2 regions of the Pseudoclavibacter sp. CFCC 13611 genome follow, and region 2 is predicted to be linked to the other one. Evidence: predicted binding sites of a transcription regulator. Region 2 holds the regulator's gene; the other holds the start of a gene.
What was found. Region 2 encodes LexA, which represses DNA repair genes until DNA is damaged. Its sites were predicted from a motif close to TCGAACANNTGTTCGA; they were not measured.

Region 1 (7,800 bases), on a different contig from region 2:
GCAGGCGGAGCAGGGCTCAGCACGGGCGGCTCGATCAGCTGCAGCCGCTGCTGTGTGGCGCGATCCGGCAGCAGAACGACCACGTGCGGGTTGCCGACGTCAATGCCGAGACCGGGCCGACTCGCGCCGCCGAGTTCGTCGTCGACCGTGACGTCTCCGGGCACCAGCGCCCAGCGTCCGAGGTCGACCTGAAAGCCACCCGCCGACGCCTGCACGTCTTTGATGCCGGCACGCGTGGCGACCGGCAACGTGCTGCCCGGCATGATCTCGGCCAGACCTCGAGAGGTCAGATAACGGCTGAAGACGCGCACGCCGTTGCCGCACATCTCAGCGACGCTGCCGTCTGCGTTGCGGTAGTCCATGAACCACTCGGCACGAGGCTCTTCGGCCAGCAGCGGGCGGCCTTCGGGCAGATGTTCAGAGCGCACCACGCGGATCAGCCCGTCTGCTCCCACGCCGAAGTGTCTGTGGCAGATCTGCGCGATCTGTTCCTGGGTCAGCTCAAGCGTGCCGTCGGCGTCTTCGACGAGCACGAAGTCGTTGCCGGTGCCCTGCCCCTTGGTGAACGCAATCGTGGTCATCGTCACTCCGTTTCATGATCTGGCCGGGCATCGACGTCATGTGCGAGGTCGTCAGCCACAGCTTCGGCGATGCATCGGATGTTCCCAGGGTCTCCGGTGTGCAGCCGCACAGCATCATGGTATCGCCGAAACCAGGTGCGCTGCTTCTTGACGAGTCTCGTCGTGGCGAGCACGGTGTCTTCGACGGCCTGGGTCTCGGAGCAGCGGCCGTGCAGCTGTTCGAGCGCCTCACGATACCCCGTGGCGTGAATCGCCGTCGGGCTGGTGGCGAGCCCCTGCCGATCCAGGGTGCGAACCTCGTCGAGCATTCCGCCGCGCCACATCGCCTGGGTGCGCTCGGCGATGCGCGCGTTCAGTACGGCACGCTCGTCTTCGAGCACGAAGAGCCTCGTGGGCTGCCACAGCTCGGCGGCATCCGCGCGGAACGAACTGAATGGTCTGCCGGTGAGCTCAAACACTTCGATGGCTCTGATGACGCGACGTCTGTTGCGCTGGTCGATGCGATCCGCCGCGATCGGATCGACTTCACGCAGCAGATCGTGCAGCTGTTCGTCGGTGAGATCTGCTGTCTGCTGCTCGAGACGCGATCGAATGGCCGGGTCGGTTCCGGGCATCTGCTGCTGATGGATGACGGCCTCGATGTAGAACCCCGACCCGCCCACCATGATGGGATGAACGCCGCGCTGCTGCATCTCGGAGATGACGGTTCTGGCACGTTCTCGGAACCAGGCCGCTGTCGCCTCTTCTGTGATGTCGAGCTCATCGAACAGATGGTGCGGCACGCCACGACGTTCGAGCCCCGTGATCTTCGCCGTGCCGATGTTCATGCCACGGTAGACCTGCATCGCATCGGCGTTGACGATCTCACTGGGGATGCCCTGCTCGCGCAGTGCGAGAGCGACGTCGACGGCCAGCGCGCTCTTTCCTGTGGCGGTGGCGCCTGCGATGACGGTCAGCGCCATCAGGATGCGGTGGTCGCTCTGATCGGAATGCTCGGCATGCCGAGACTGACTCGTCCGTCGTCGACGGCGCAGGCATCGGCTTCGGCGGCCTCCCAGGCATCGCCGGATACGGTGCGGCGCACCCGATACTGGTCTTCTCGAGGATCGGCCAGCAGGTGGAAAGGCGCAGCGTCGGTCACCGGAACCGTCACGAAATCGCCGGGACGAGGCGCATCTGCACCGGCCGGCACGCTGAAGTGGACGAGGCGGTTGTCTGCGGCGCGACCGCTAAGACGATGATTCGCGTGATCTTTGCGTCCCTCGGCGGGCGCGACCAGCACCTCGACGCTGCGGCCGATCTGGTGGCGGTTCTCTTCGAGCGAGATCTGGTTCTGCACTTCGACCAGTCGCTCATAGCGCTCTTGGACCACAGCCTTCGGCACCTGATCTGGCATAGTGGCCGCCGGAGTACCGGGACGAATCGAGTACTGGAAGGTGAACGCACTGGCGAAGCGCGACTTGCGCACCACCTCGAGAGTCTGTTCGAAGTCTTCGTCGGTCTCGCCCGGAAACCCGACGATGATGTCTGTGCTGATGGCGGCGTCAGGCATGCGGTCGCGAACATCGTCGAGGATGCGCAGGAACTTGGCGCTGCGGTACGACCGGCGCATGGCTTTGAGAACTCTGTCTGAGCCCGACTGCAGTGGCATGTGCAGCTGCGGCATGACTGAGGGCGTGTCGGCCATCGCATCGATGACGTCGGCGGTGAACATGGCCGGATGCGGGCTGGTGAACCGCAGACGCTCAAGCCCGTCGATCGCACCGGCGGTGCGCAGCAGCTTGCCGAAGGCCTTGCGGTCTCCGAAGCCGACGCCATATGAGTTCACGTTCTGCCCGAGCAGCGTGACCTCGATCACGCCCTGATCGACAAGAGCTCCGACCTCGCTCAGCACGTCGCCCGGCCGGCGGTCTCTCTCTTTGCCACGCAGTGACGGCACGATGCAGAACGTGCATGTGTTGTTGCAGCCCACCGAGATAGAGACCCACCCGGACGCATGAGACTCCCGCTTGCTCGGCAGCGTCGACGGAAAGACCTCAAGCGATTCCAGAATCTCGACCTGCGCCTCATGATTGTGTCGCGCACGTTCGAGCAGCACCGGCAGCGAGCCCATGTTGTGAGTGCCGAAGACCACGTCGACCCAAGGGGCCTTCTCGATGATGCGCCCCTGATCTTTCTGAGCGAGACAGCCGCCGACGGCGATCTGCATACCCTCGTGCTCCCGTTTCACCGAGGCCAGGTAGCCGAGATTGCCGTAGAGGCGATTGTCGGCGTTCTCACGCACAGCGCAGGTGTTGAGCACGATGACGTCGGGCTCCTGCCCGTCTGCCTCGACATAGCCGGCAGCCTCGAGTGATCCACGCAGGTGCTCGGAGTCGTGCACGTTCATCTGGCAGCCGAACGAGCGCACCTCGTAGGTGCGGGGCTGGTCGGTGTGTGGTGCGCTCTGTTCGATGGTGCTCATGATGAAGTCATTCTAGGCGACGTCGGTGATACGGCAGAAAGTCTCCGTTCTGCGCGGCTCGTACGCCACGAGACGCTCTGCAGAGGTGCCGCCTCGGCGAACCTAGCCAAGCACCCTGGCGATGGCAAGATGAACCGTCTCAGAGTCGAAGCCTTTGCGCTGCAGCGTCGCCGAAAGCCGCTGGCGTTGAGCCGAGGGGGTCTGGGCACCCAGACTGCGCAGTCGCTTGCGGGCCAAGGCCTCAGCACGATCGACCTGCTGATCGCCGTCGAGGTCGGCGAGTGTGTCGTCGATGACCGAGCGGTCAAGCCCGCGCTCTTCGAGTGCACGTCGGATGACGATCGTGCCCTGGCCTCGACGACGCAGAATCTGCTCTGCGATGTCCTGAGCGATCTGACGGTCGTCGATGTCGCCGCGCTGCTGTGCTTCGGCGATCACGGCGTCGACCGCTGCCGGAGCGATCTCGTGTGCGTACAGCGCACCTCGGAGTTCTGACTCCGTTCGGTCTCGACGCGTCAGCAGACGGTCGAGTTCGGCTCGGGCCTGCAGCAGTTCAGGATCGGCTCCGAGCATTTCGCCGAGGGCTGTCGCCGCGTCGGCTGCGCCGGCGAGCGCACCCTCAGCCTCGAGCTCGTCGGCGTGATGCTCGGTTTCGTCTGTCGGGCCTGCAGCTGATGTCTGCGTCTGCGCCTCTGCGTGGGCCTGACCTCGGCCCTGCGCAGCGCGAACTCGAGGAGAAAGCGAGACCACAGAGGCGTCAGCGCTCTGCTGCCGATGGTTGGAAGCAGTCGCAGTCTGTTCAGACCGGTCGTCAGCATCTCTGCGCCAGGCCCCCAGACTGACGACGTTGTCGTCGCTCATCAGGCCTCTTTTGCCACACGCTTGTCGTCGAGCGATTCGACATTCGACTCTTCTGCGGATTCTGGAGCTTCGATGATGCCCAGACTGACCTTGATCTTAGTCTCGATCTCATTGGCGATCTCGGCGTGGTCTTTGAGAAACTGTCGAGCGTTCTCTTTGCCCTGACCGAGCTGCTCACCTTCGTAGGTGTACCATGCCCCAGACTTGCGCACGAAGCCGTTGTCGACACCGTAGTCGATCAGACCGCCCTCACGAGAGATGCCTTCGCCGTAGAGAATGTCGAACTCGGCCTGCTTGAACGGCGGAGCCATCTTGTTCTTGACGACTTTGACTCGTGTGCGGTTGCCCACTGCGCTGCCGCTGTCTTTCAGAGTCTCGATGCGACGGATGTCAAGGCGCACCGATGCATAGAACTTCAGTGCCTTTCCGCCTGAGGTGGTCTCGGGGCTGCCGAAGAACACACCGACTTTTTCACGCAGCTGGTTGATGAAGATCGCCGTGGTCTTCGAATGCGAAAGCGCACCGGTCAGCTTTCGCAGGGCCTGGCTCATCAGTCGTGCCTGCAGACCCACGTGCGAGTCGCCCATGTCGCCCTCGAGCTCGGCTCGCGGAACCAACGCAGCCACCGAGTCGATGACGATGACGTCGATCGACCCCGAGCGGATCAGCATGTCGGCAATCTCAAGCGCTTGCTCACCGGTGTCGGGCTGAGAGACGAGCAGCTGGTCGATGTCGACGCCAAGCTTGTGAGCGTAGTCAGGATCGAGCGCATGCTCGGCGTCGATGAACGCAGCGATGCCGCCGTTCTTCTGCGCATTGGCGAGTGCGTGCAGAGCCACTGTGGTCTTACCCGAGGACTCAGGGCCGTAGATCTCGACGATTCGGCCTCTCGGCAGCCCGCCGATGCCGAGCGCGGCGTCAAGTGCGATCGACCCCGTGGGAATCACCTCGACAGGTGCACGCTCGTCGCTGCCCAACCGCATGACCGACCCCTTGCCAAATTGGCGGTCGATCTGTGCCAGCGCTGTGTCAAGCGCCTTATGACGATCATTTGCTGCAGCCATGTGCTTCCTCATCTCTGGTCGACGTTCACATTCTGTGATGAAGATCACGTTAGAGCCGACCACTGACATTCCTGTACGACGTCGACTTGTCTGTGGAGAAGCAGACTGGCGACGACGCGCTCTGCAGAGAACGTTAGCAGAAGATTCGAAGATATGTTCGAAGACCACTCTGCGTGTCTCCAGCGTTCGACTCCTCGTCACAGACCTGAGGATTCGACACGAGACGGCGGCGCGTCAGGAGCGCATCCGATTCTTGGCCGTTTTGGGGTCGACGCCATGCCACCGGCTTTTGGGCACGTCTGCTGCGGCGCACAGCGCCAGCCAGACCTCACGAGGCTCATCGCCTCTGGCCAACGCGACTCTGCCGGTCACGTCGCCGCAGGCACCCAGCACAAGGTCATCGACCAGCACCTGCCCGTACGCGCTGCCGAACTCGTTCTCGACAAACTCCCAGAACTGGCTGTTGCGCATCGGCTGAGCTCAGCGCGCTGAAGGAACGTAGCGATCGACGTCGTCGAGCAGCTCGTCAGGAATCGTGTCGGGGATGCCCGACATATCGTCGAAGGGATGCGCAGTGATGCCCTCGAGCGTGGCCATGCGATCACTCACCTGACGCATGATCTGCGAGACCGGCACATCAAGCGCGTCGGCAACCGACGCGAGAATCTCGCTCGACGCCTCTTTCTGCCCGCGCTCGACCTCGCTGAGGTACCCGAGCGCAACGCTTGCCCGACCGGCCACCTGGCGAAGCGTGTGGCCCCGTTCCTGTCGCAGATCCCGGAGCACATCACCGAGCTCCTGGCGAAGCAATACCATCGGTTCTCCTCTCCGGCCCGCTTGAGCCTGGCTGTTGCGGCTACGAACCAGAGTAGCCCACCCCTGTTACAAGGTATGCAGAGTGACAGCTCATGCACAATTACTGAAGGCCATGGGGTTCTGTTGGTACAACGAAGGTGCACCACACGCTATTCCCGCGTCTGCGACACGAGTTCGTCGCCGTGGAACGCCCGTGTGCTCTCTAATCCGTCGCAGCAGCATGCCGGACGAGATTCCAAGCCCTCCTCAGTGGCCGTGTGCGTCGGCCGCCTGGAATGCGAGCCTGCCGTGGGCATAGGCTCCGCCTGCACGCAGAGCCGCGGCGACCCACGCGGCTTCGGCCAGCTCGACGTCGGTCGCGCCCGCGTCGATCGCTCGTGCAGTGTGCCCCTCGATGCAGAACTCGCACTGAGTTGTGAACGCCACTCCCAGGGCGATCAGCTCGAGATACTTGACCGGGATCTCACGCTGCACCGAGAACACGGTGTCGTTGAACGCGCCAAACGCTTTGAGCACATCTGGGGTGCTCTCTCGATAGACCCTGCCGTAGGCTTTGCTCTCCTGCTGTGCCATCCTGCACCTCTCCGTTCGTTCTCGGTGACCATACCCGCACACGTCAGCCGGCATCCGTCGAGCCGACGCACGACGTAACAGTGTGCCGCCCTTGCGGGGCCGGCGCCGCTCTCCGGTCACGCGCAGCTGCCCCGGCACTAGACTCGTCCAAGATCCATGCGGCGCACCGAGGAGCGGAACCTCTCGTTCCCAGCTTCACCGCGGCCTCCGACAGCCTGGCTGCGCCGACCGAGAGACGAGGAATCCAATGCAGGACGGGCAGACGAGCACAGAGACGAGCTCGAGCACGACGAAGGCGAGAAGCGGCTTTCGCACGAGACACCTGACCATGATGGGTCTGGGCTCGGCCATCGGCGCCGGCCTCTTTCTCGGCAGCGGGGCAGGCATCGCGATGGCGGGGCCCGCGATCATCGTCTCCTACGCCGTCGCCGGCGTTCTCGTGCTCATCGTGATGCGCGCCGTCGCCGAGATGGTCTCAGCACGCCCCTCGACCGGCTCGTTCGCCACCTACGCGTCACAGGCGTTCAACAAGAAGGCCGGGTTCACCCTCGGCTGGCTGTACTGGTTTCTGCTGATCATGGTGCTCATCGCCGAGATCAGCGGGGCCGCCGGCATTCTCAACTCGCTGATTCCCGCAGTGCCGCAGTGGTGCTGGGCGCTGATCTTCGTGGTCTCGTTCGCGGCGGTCAATCTCTGGGGCGTTCGCAACTTCGGCGAGTTCGAGTTCTGGCTCTCGGGGGTCAAGGTCGTCACCGTCGTGGTCTTCCTGATCATCGGCGTCGCATTGATCGTCGGCGTTGTGGGCGACGGCCCGGTGGGCTTCTCGAATCTGTTCGAACACGGCGGCTTCGCTCCGCAGGGCTTCAGCGGTGTCGCGGCCGGGCTGCTCGCCGTGATGTTCAGCTTCGGCGGCATCGAGATCATCACGATCGCCGCTGCCGAGGCCGATCGCCCGCGTGAGGCGATCCGCGCGGCGACCAAGAGCATCTTCTGGCGCATCCTCATCTTCTACATCGGCAGCATGCTCGTCATCGCCACGCTGCTGCCGTGGAACGACCCGGCTGTCAGCGGCCCGAACGGCCCGTTCGTCGCAGTGCTGCAGCTGGCTCACATCCCGGCCATTGCGACGGTCATGCAGATCATCGCCGCCCTCGCGCTGCTGTCGGCGTTCAACGCGAACATCTACGCGACCTCGCGCATGGCCTATTCGCTGACAGCGCAGGGTGAGGGGTTCGCTCCCCTGCTGCATCTGTCGAAACGCAAAGTGCCGACCAATGCCGTCTTGGCCTCGATCGTGCTCTCGTTGGTCGGGGTGTTCCTCAACTGGTGGATTCCCGGTCAGGTCTTCACGGTGCTGCTCGACCTCGTCGGCGCTGCGCTGCTGGTCGTCTGGGCGGGCATGCTCGCGTCACAGCTGCGTCTGCACCGCGAGCTCGAGCGC
Region 2 (7,800 bases):
ATCTGCGGCAGGATTCGTTCTACCTGACGGGTTACGCCAAGGCGCTCGCCTTTGTGGCGACCCACGCGCCCGATCCGCAGAGCGCCGCTTTCTGGGCGGGCGCCGCAGCCGAAGCGAGCACCGGCGAGACCGAGCTGCACGAGACGCTGCTGCCGCACGGCCGTGCCGAAGAGGTGCGCGAGCCGCTGCAGGCGTCGCCCACCTCGCTCGGCTATACGTCGTACCTCGTCGCCACCGCTGCGACCGAGTCGTACGCCGTCGCCGCGGCTGCTCTGCTGCCGTGTTTCTGGGTGTATGCGGATGTGTCGGCTCGGCTGGCCGTGCACGCGCACGACGTGCTCGCGGCCGATCCACGGCATCCGTTCGCCCAGTGGGTGGCCAACTATGACGGCGAGGACTTCCAGCACGCCGTGGCCGAAGCCCGACGCTGGACGGATGCAGCGGCCGAGCAGGTCGGCGCCGACGAGCGCCAGCGCATGCTCGACGCATTCCTGATCGCCACGCGCTACGAGCTGCTGTTCTGGCGCACGGCGAAGCTCCGCGAGCGCTGGCCTGAGCACTGAGCCGGATGCACGCAGGCGCATGCGCTGAGACGGATGCACCGAGACACCGTGGGCACCGACTGAACGAGAACTGAGAGTCTGAGGAGGCAATCATGCTGTTGGCATTCTCTGTGGCGCCGTCGGGCACTGGCCGAGCCGATGCGTCGGTGCACGATGCGGTCGCTGCAGCGGTCAAGGTCGTGCGCGACTCCGGTCTGCCCAATCGCACCTCGTCGATGTTCACTGAGATCGAAGGCACATGGGATGAGGTCTTCGACGTCGTGAAGCGTGCCACCGAGGCGGTCGAGCCGTTCGGGTCGCGGGTCTCGCTGGTGATCAAGGCGGATATCCGCCCAGGTCACACCGGCGAGATCACCGGCAAGCTCGAACGGCTGGAGCAGGCCATCGACGAGCTCTGAGACGCCGCTGCGTACAGATCCGTCGCGGGAATGCCTCCCGGATCAGGTCAGATCTCTTCGAGGTCGACGACCTCGAACTCAAGCAGACGCGCCCCGGTGGCGACCGGCTTGTGGCCCTCGCCGTGAGCGTGCGCAGCATGGTTCGCACGGCTGTCGCGCCAGTGTTCGAAGTCCTCCTGCGTCGCCCACTGCGTCAGCACGAAGTAGCGATCCTCACCCGCGGTCGGGCGCAGCAACTGGAAGCTCTCGAACCCCGGCTGTCCGTCGACCGAGTGACGGCGAGCGGCGAAGCGGCGCTCCAGCTCGGCACCCTCGCCTTCGGGCACCTCAAGCGCATTGATGACGACGACTGACATGTTGTCTCCTTCTGTTGCGATTCTCGTTCCGAGGGACTCAGGCGGTCCCACAGCAGTCGGCAGCGCCGACGATCAGGCCCGCTCTTTGAGCACGTAGCGCTGAACCTTCGCGCTCGCCGTTCGGGGCAGCTCGTCGACGAACTCGATCACCCGCGGATAGGCGTGCGCTGCGTAGCGGGTCTTGACCTCCTGCTGCAGCTCGTGGATGAGCGTCTCGTCGCCGGTGAAGCTCTGAGCGAGCACGATATAGGCTGCGACGACCTCGCCGCGCAGCTCGTCGGGTTTGCCGACGACCGCGACCTCGCGCACTGCCGGGTGCATGGCGAGCACACTCTCGACGTCAAGCGGACTGATGCGATATCCAGCAGCCAGAATGAGGTCGTCGTCGCGCGACACGAAGTGCAGCTGACCGTCGTCGCTCTGCCAGGCGAGGTCTCCGGTGAGGTACCAGCGGCCGTCGTCGGTGTAGCGCTCGGCGGTCTTCTGCGGCGCATCGTCATAACCCGGGAACCACCAGACCGGGCTCTCGGAGGGCGAGAAGGCGAGACGACCCACCTCGCCGGCCTTGGCCGGCCGGTCAGCATCCTGATCGAGGATCTCGCAGTGCCAGCCGGGCAGCGTCACCCCCATCGAACCGGCCTGGGCCGGCAGCGAGATGCCCTCGCGCCAGGGCACCCCGATCAGCATGCCGTGCTCGGTCTGTCCGTAGTGATCGTGCGGCTCGGCTCCGAGCACATCGCGCGACCACTCGAGCACCTCAGGCGTCAGGGGCTCACCGGCAGACGACGCGCGGCGCAGGTGCACGGGCAGGTCGCTCTGCGGGTCGTTGCGCATGGCACGGAACATGGTGGGTGCTCCGCAGAAGTTGGTGACGCCGAACCGGCTGAGCACGTTCCAGGCCTGCTCGGCGGTGAATTTGTCGTGCGGCAGCAGGTTCGTGTGGCCCACGACCAGCGGCCCGAGCACCCCGAAGTAGAGCCCGTAGGCCCAGCCCGGGTCGGCGGCGTTCCAGAACACGTCGTCGGGCTGCAGATCGAGCCCGTTGACCATGTACGAGCGGAACGACACCAGCGCCTTCATCGGCAGCGGGACGCCCTTCGGCGCCCCGGTCGTGCCAGAGGTGTAGAGCAGAGCGAGCACGCCGTCACCACCGATCGAAGCCGATTCGGTGAGGGGCTCGGCCGTTTCGACGAGCGGACCGAAGACCGCGTCGTCGGCCCATTCCGGGTGCGCGGCTGCCGTCGTGTCGTCGTCGATCGGGTCGACGCGCAGGATGCTCCAGCTGCGTCCGTCTGCAGGCAGATCCTCGCTCGGGTCGAGCTTGTGTCGCTGGCTCGCGTCGGCCACGACCAAAGTGGCACGACCGGCGTTGACCCGCATGCCGATGGCCTGCGCCGCGAGGGCGGTGAAGAGGGGGATGTGCACGGCGCCGAGACGCCAGATGCCGAGCAGAATGCCGATGTAGTCGGCTGATCGAGCCATCATGACGCCGACGCGGGAGCCCTCAGTGACGCCGAGATCGGCGAGCACGCGAGCCGAGCGCTGCGAGAGTTCGTCGAGGTCGCCGAATGTGAGGTCGACGGCATTCCAGTCGGCGTCGACGGTGCGGAAGGCCACAGCATCGCGAGGATGCGCCCGCAGCAGCAGATCGATCGCGTTCGCCTCGGGTGCGTCGTAGACGGCACGCCAGCGGGTGATCTCTTCGTCGATGAGCCGAGTGATCTCGGTGTCGGGCTGCTGCGCTTCGGTCATCTGGGCTCCAGTCTCGTCGTGCTTCTCGGGAAGGCGCACCGCCGTTGCTGCGCCCGGCAGACAGCCTACGTCAGGCGTCGCGCCGAATGTGGATCACACGGAATCCACGCGCAGTGGCTGCACGGCGCACTTCGAAGTCGCAGGGCAGCTCCTCGGCCAGCCAGCGCTGCAGCGAGTCAGCACCGAGCTGCTTGCCGACGACGAGCCAGGCTGCGCCGCCAGGAGCGAGCCGCGGCAGCCAGGTCAGCAGCAGCTCGTGCAGCGCCTGTTTGCCGATGCGGATCGGCGGATTCGCCCAGATGACGTTGAACTCGACATCGTCGGGCACGCCGTCGGGGGAGGCGACGGTGACCCCCTCGAGACCGAGGCGATCGGCGTTGCGCGTGGTGGCATCCCTCGCCCGCTCGTTCACGTCGACGGCCCAGATCCGCAGATGCGGTGCACGCAGGGCAAGCGTCAGTGCGATCGGGCCCCAGCCGCACCCGATGTCGAGCGCCTGACCGGTCTGCGGCGGCTCGGGCACGTGATCGAGCAGGATGCGGGTGGCCTTGTCGAGCCCGTCAGGGGAGAACAGGCCACTGGCGACGGCCACTGTGCGTGTGCGACCATCGAGATCGACGTCGATGTCGCGCCAATGCGCGGCCACCTGTGGGTGTTCGGCGAAATAATGCTCTTGAGCCATGCGTTCAGGTTAGTGGAGGTACATATACATGACAGATTCCGGGCGCCCGTTGGACGAGCTGCTGCAGAGGATCGAGGCTCGTGAGCAGGCGACGGAGGCTCTCGGCCGAGAGATCGATTCGACCACTGTGAAGGTCGGCCATGCTCAGGCGCTGCAGTCTGAGGCGAGCGAGGCTCACGGTGGTGACGAGGAGCGATTCGAACGTGCGGCGCTGAAGCGCGTCGCAGGGCTCTCGACCGAACTCGAAGACGTCTCAGAGGTCGAGTACCGGCAGCTGCGGCTTGAGAACGTCGTGTTGATCGGTGTGTACACGCAGGGGAGTCTTGCCGATGCCGAGAACTCGCTTGCCGAGCTCGCCGCACTGGCAGAGACCGCCGGATCACGAGTGCTGGATGCGCTGCTGCAGCGCCGGCTGAACCCAGATCCGGGCACGTATCTTGGTCACGGCAAGGCCCATGAGCTGAAAGAGCTCGTCGCCGCACTGGGTGCCGACACCGTCATCGCAGACACTGAGCTCGCCCCGAGTCAGCGGCGTGCGCTCGAAGACGTCGTGCGGGTGAAGGTCGTCGACCGCACCGCGCTGATCCTCGACATCTTCGCCCAGCACGCCAAGAGCCGAGAGGGCAAAGCCCAGGTCGAGCTCGCGCAGATGGAGTACATGCTGCCGCGTCTGCGAGGCTGGGGCGGATCACTGAGCCGTCAGGCCGGCGGCCGTGCTGCTGCCGGTGAGGGCATCGGCTCGCGTGGCCCGGGCGAGACGCAGATCGAGATGGATCGCCGGCGCATTCACACGCGCATGGCGAAGCTGCGCAAACAGATCAAGGCGATGGCGCCGGCCCGCGCCGCGAAGCGTGCGAACCGCGACCGTTTCGCGATTCCGTCGGTTGCCGTGGTCGGGTACACCAACGCGGGCAAGTCGTCGCTGGTCAACGCGATCACCGGTTCGGACGAACTCGTGCAGAACCAGCTGTTCGCGACTCTTGACTCGACCGTGCGTCGCAACACGACCGAAGACGGTCGGGTGTACACGCTCAGCGACACAGTCGGCTTCGTGCGGCGTCTGCCGCACCAGCTCGTCGAGGCGTTCCGGTCGACGTTCGAAGAGGCAGCCGACGCAGATGTGCTCGTGCACGTCGTCGACGGCTCGCACCCCGATCCACAGGCGCAGATCGAAGCGGTGAGAACCGTGCTTGCGGAGTCGGGTCTGGAGGGGGCACGCGAGATTCTGGTCTTCAACAAGATCGACCTCGTCGACGACGAGCGTCGCATGGTGCTTCGTGCCATGGAGCCCGAGGCTTCGATGGTCTCTACTCGCACCGGTGAGGGCATCGTCGACCTGGTGCGTCGCATCGAGACGGCGCTGCCCGACCCCGGCGTCGAAATCGATGTCGTGGTTCCCTACGACCGCGGCGATCTCGTTGCGCAGGCGCACGAGCACGGGCAGGTGTTGCACACCGAGTACCTGGACAAGGGCACACGGCTGCATGCGCGCGTCAGCCCGCAGCTGGCAGAGCAGATTGACGGGGTTGCCGTCACAGCTGCTGCCGTGCAGTGAGCGCCGCGATCACACAGAGCGCAGCACGGCGACGACTTTGCCGAGGATGACCGCGTGGTCACCGAGGATCGGCTCGTACTGGGTGTTCTGAGGGAGCAGCCAGGTATGCCCGTCACGCTGACGGAACGTCTTCACCGTGGCCTCCTCTTCAAGCAGCGCGGCGACGATGTCACCGGCGACGGCGTCCTGCTGCTGCCGCACCACGACCCAGTCGCCGTCGCAGATCGCCGCGTCGATCATGGAGTCGCCGCGCACTTTGAGCAGAAAGAGCTCGCCCTGCCCGACCAGTTGTCTGGGCAGCGGAAACACGTCGTCGATGTGCTGATCGGCGAGGATGGGGGAGCCTGCGGCGATCTGACCGACCAGTGGCACCATTGCGGTCTCTTCTGAGACGACCGCCAGTGCCTGCTGTGCCGGAGCCGACGGTGGTTCGGCGACGGCCGTCGGCTCGTGCTCGATGAGCACTTCGAGTGCGCGCGGTCGCTTCGGGTCGCGGCGGATGCAGCCGGCGAGTTCGAGCTGATTGAGCTGGTGGGTCACCGATGACAGCGACGAGAGACCGACCGCATCGCCGATCTCGCGCATGCTCGGCGGATACCCGCGGTCGCTGATCGACTCGGTGATGAATGCGAGGATGCTCTGCTGCTTCTTACTGAGCCGTGAGCGGTCACCACGGCCTGACGTCGTCGACGTGTGCGGTCTCGTGGCCATATTTTCAGTCCTTCTGCGCGTGATGTCAGTGGGTCGTGGTGCACTGACTCAGGTGATGCCTATTCGAAACTTTATCCGAACGATGGGCATCTGGCCAAAGATGTCTTCGAACAGGCGTGGCGTGAGTGGGTTGCCCAAACGCAGATTCGAAGATATATTCGAAAGACACGTTCGAAAGGACTTCTCATGGACGCGACCAACAACCTCTCCTCGGCACCCATCGTCAAGACGCGGGCACGTCTCACGCGCCGTGGCCGGCAGGTGCGGGCGCTGGCACTGGTGATGCTGCTGGCTGCAGTCATCGTGGCGGCCATCTCATTCGGCACCCAGGCCTTCGCCGGTGACGACGAGCCGATCGAAGTCACCAGAGTGCAGGTCCAGCCCGGTGACACGCTCTGGGACATCGCACAGCTGTCCGCCCCGCGTCATGACGTGCGCGACGCCGTCGCCGAGATCCGCAGGGCGAACCACCTCGATGACGCCACGGTGCATCCTGGCGAACAGCTGATCATTCCCGCTCATCTGCTCGACGCCTGAATGACGAACTCGCCGACTGGTTCGAGACCGGAGTCCTGATGACGCCGTCCTGGCGATTCGTCGTTTGCGCAAGGGCGCACGCGTAGACTTGCGTCTGTGACCACTCTTGATGATCTTCCCCTTCGCGCAGAACTCGTCGGACAGCAGCCGTACGGCGCACCGCAGCTGCACGTGCCCATCGAACTCAATGTGAATGAGAACACCTTCGGACTTCCCTCAGAAGCCGTTCGCGACATCCAAGAGAGCGTCGCTGGTGTGGTCGCCGGTCTGAACCGCTACCCCGACCGAGAGTTCACCGCACTGCGCGAAGCCTTGGCCGGCTACCTCGGTCACGGTGTCACCCCAGAGCAGGTCTGGGCGGCAAACGGCTCGAACGAGGTGCTGCAGCAGGTGCTGCAGGCATTCGGCGGGCCAGGTCGGTCACTGCTGAGCTTCGTACCGACCTACTCGATGTACCCGCTGCTGGCAGCCGGAACACAGACGGCCTGGCTGCCGATCGATCGGCAGGCTGATTTCACTCTCACCCCAGATGCCGTTGCCGCGGCGATCCGCGAGCACTGTCCAGATCTCGTGTTCATCTGCCGGCCCAACAACCCCACCGGCACTGGCGCCGCGCTCGATGTGATCGAAGCCGCATATGCTGCGTCTGACGGCATCGTGGTCGTCGACGAGGCCTACCAAGAGTTCAGCGGTTCCGATGCCGTGAGCGCACTCACACTGCTGCCGGGGCGCCCACGTCTGGCGATCTCGCGCACCATGAGCAAGGCGTTCGCCTATGCGGGTGCACGGGTCGGCTATCTCGCCGCAGATCCGGCGTTCGTCGACGCGCTTCGGCTGGTGCGGCTGCCCTACCATCTCTCTGCGCTCACCCAGGCGGCGGCCGAAGCCGCACTGCGTCACGCGCCGGCGATGCTCGCCAATGTCGATCGCATCCGCACGCAGCGAGACCGCATCGAACGGCGAGTTGCCGAGCTCGGCTTCACGCCCTATCCCTCTGCGTCGAACTTCGTGCTGATCGGTGGCGTGGCAGACCCGAAAGACACCTTCACTCGTCTGCTCGCCGAGGGCATCATCGTTCGCGACAACGGTATTCCGCACACGCTGCGCGTCACCGCCGGAACCGAGAGCGAGACCAGCGCGTTCCTTGCCGCCTTCGAACGAATCGCCAGGCCGGTCACCGCCGGTTAGACTAGGTGATCGTATTGCCTCCGGGCGGCTGATCGCCCTGGACGAGGGCAGTTGACAA

Region 1: a site for LexA is predicted at 5,116-5,131, ahead of recA (recombinase RecA). Genes of this name have one in related genera too.

The regions. Positions count from the first base shown of each region.
Region 1 covers NZ_WBKE01000001.1:611,834-619,633, reverse strand. Annotated here, with positions in the region: gene dapF (diaminopimelate epimerase) at 1-581, opposite strand, end outside; gene miaA (tRNA (adenosine(37)-N6)-dimethylallyltransferase MiaA) at 584-1,543, opposite strand; gene miaB (tRNA (N6-isopentenyl adenosine(37)-C2)-methylthiotransferase MiaB) at 1,543-3,045, opposite strand; gene F8O08_RS02680 (regulatory protein RecX) at 3,148-3,906, opposite strand; gene recA (recombinase RecA) at 3,906-4,970, opposite strand; gene F8O08_RS02670 (DUF3046 domain-containing protein) at 5,205-5,441, opposite strand; gene F8O08_RS02665 (helix-turn-helix domain-containing protein) at 5,451-5,786, opposite strand; gene F8O08_RS02660 (carboxymuconolactone decarboxylase family protein) at 6,033-6,359, opposite strand; gene F8O08_RS02655 (amino acid permease) at 6,688-7,800, shown strand, end outside.
Region 2 covers NZ_WBKE01000002.1:323,233-331,032, forward strand. Annotated here, with positions in the region: gene F8O08_RS05770 (TenA family protein) at 1-563, shown strand, start outside; gene F8O08_RS05775 (MTH1187 family thiamine-binding protein) at 656-961, shown strand; gene F8O08_RS05780 (antibiotic biosynthesis monooxygenase family protein) at 1,009-1,317, opposite strand; gene F8O08_RS05785 (AMP-binding protein) at 1,390-3,069, opposite strand; gene F8O08_RS05790 (class I SAM-dependent methyltransferase) at 3,140-3,751, opposite strand; gene hflX (GTPase HflX) at 3,780-5,306, shown strand; gene lexA (transcriptional repressor LexA) at 5,316-6,017, opposite strand; gene F8O08_RS05805 (LysM peptidoglycan-binding domain-containing protein) at 6,204-6,554, shown strand; gene F8O08_RS05810 (histidinol-phosphate transaminase) at 6,651-7,742, shown strand.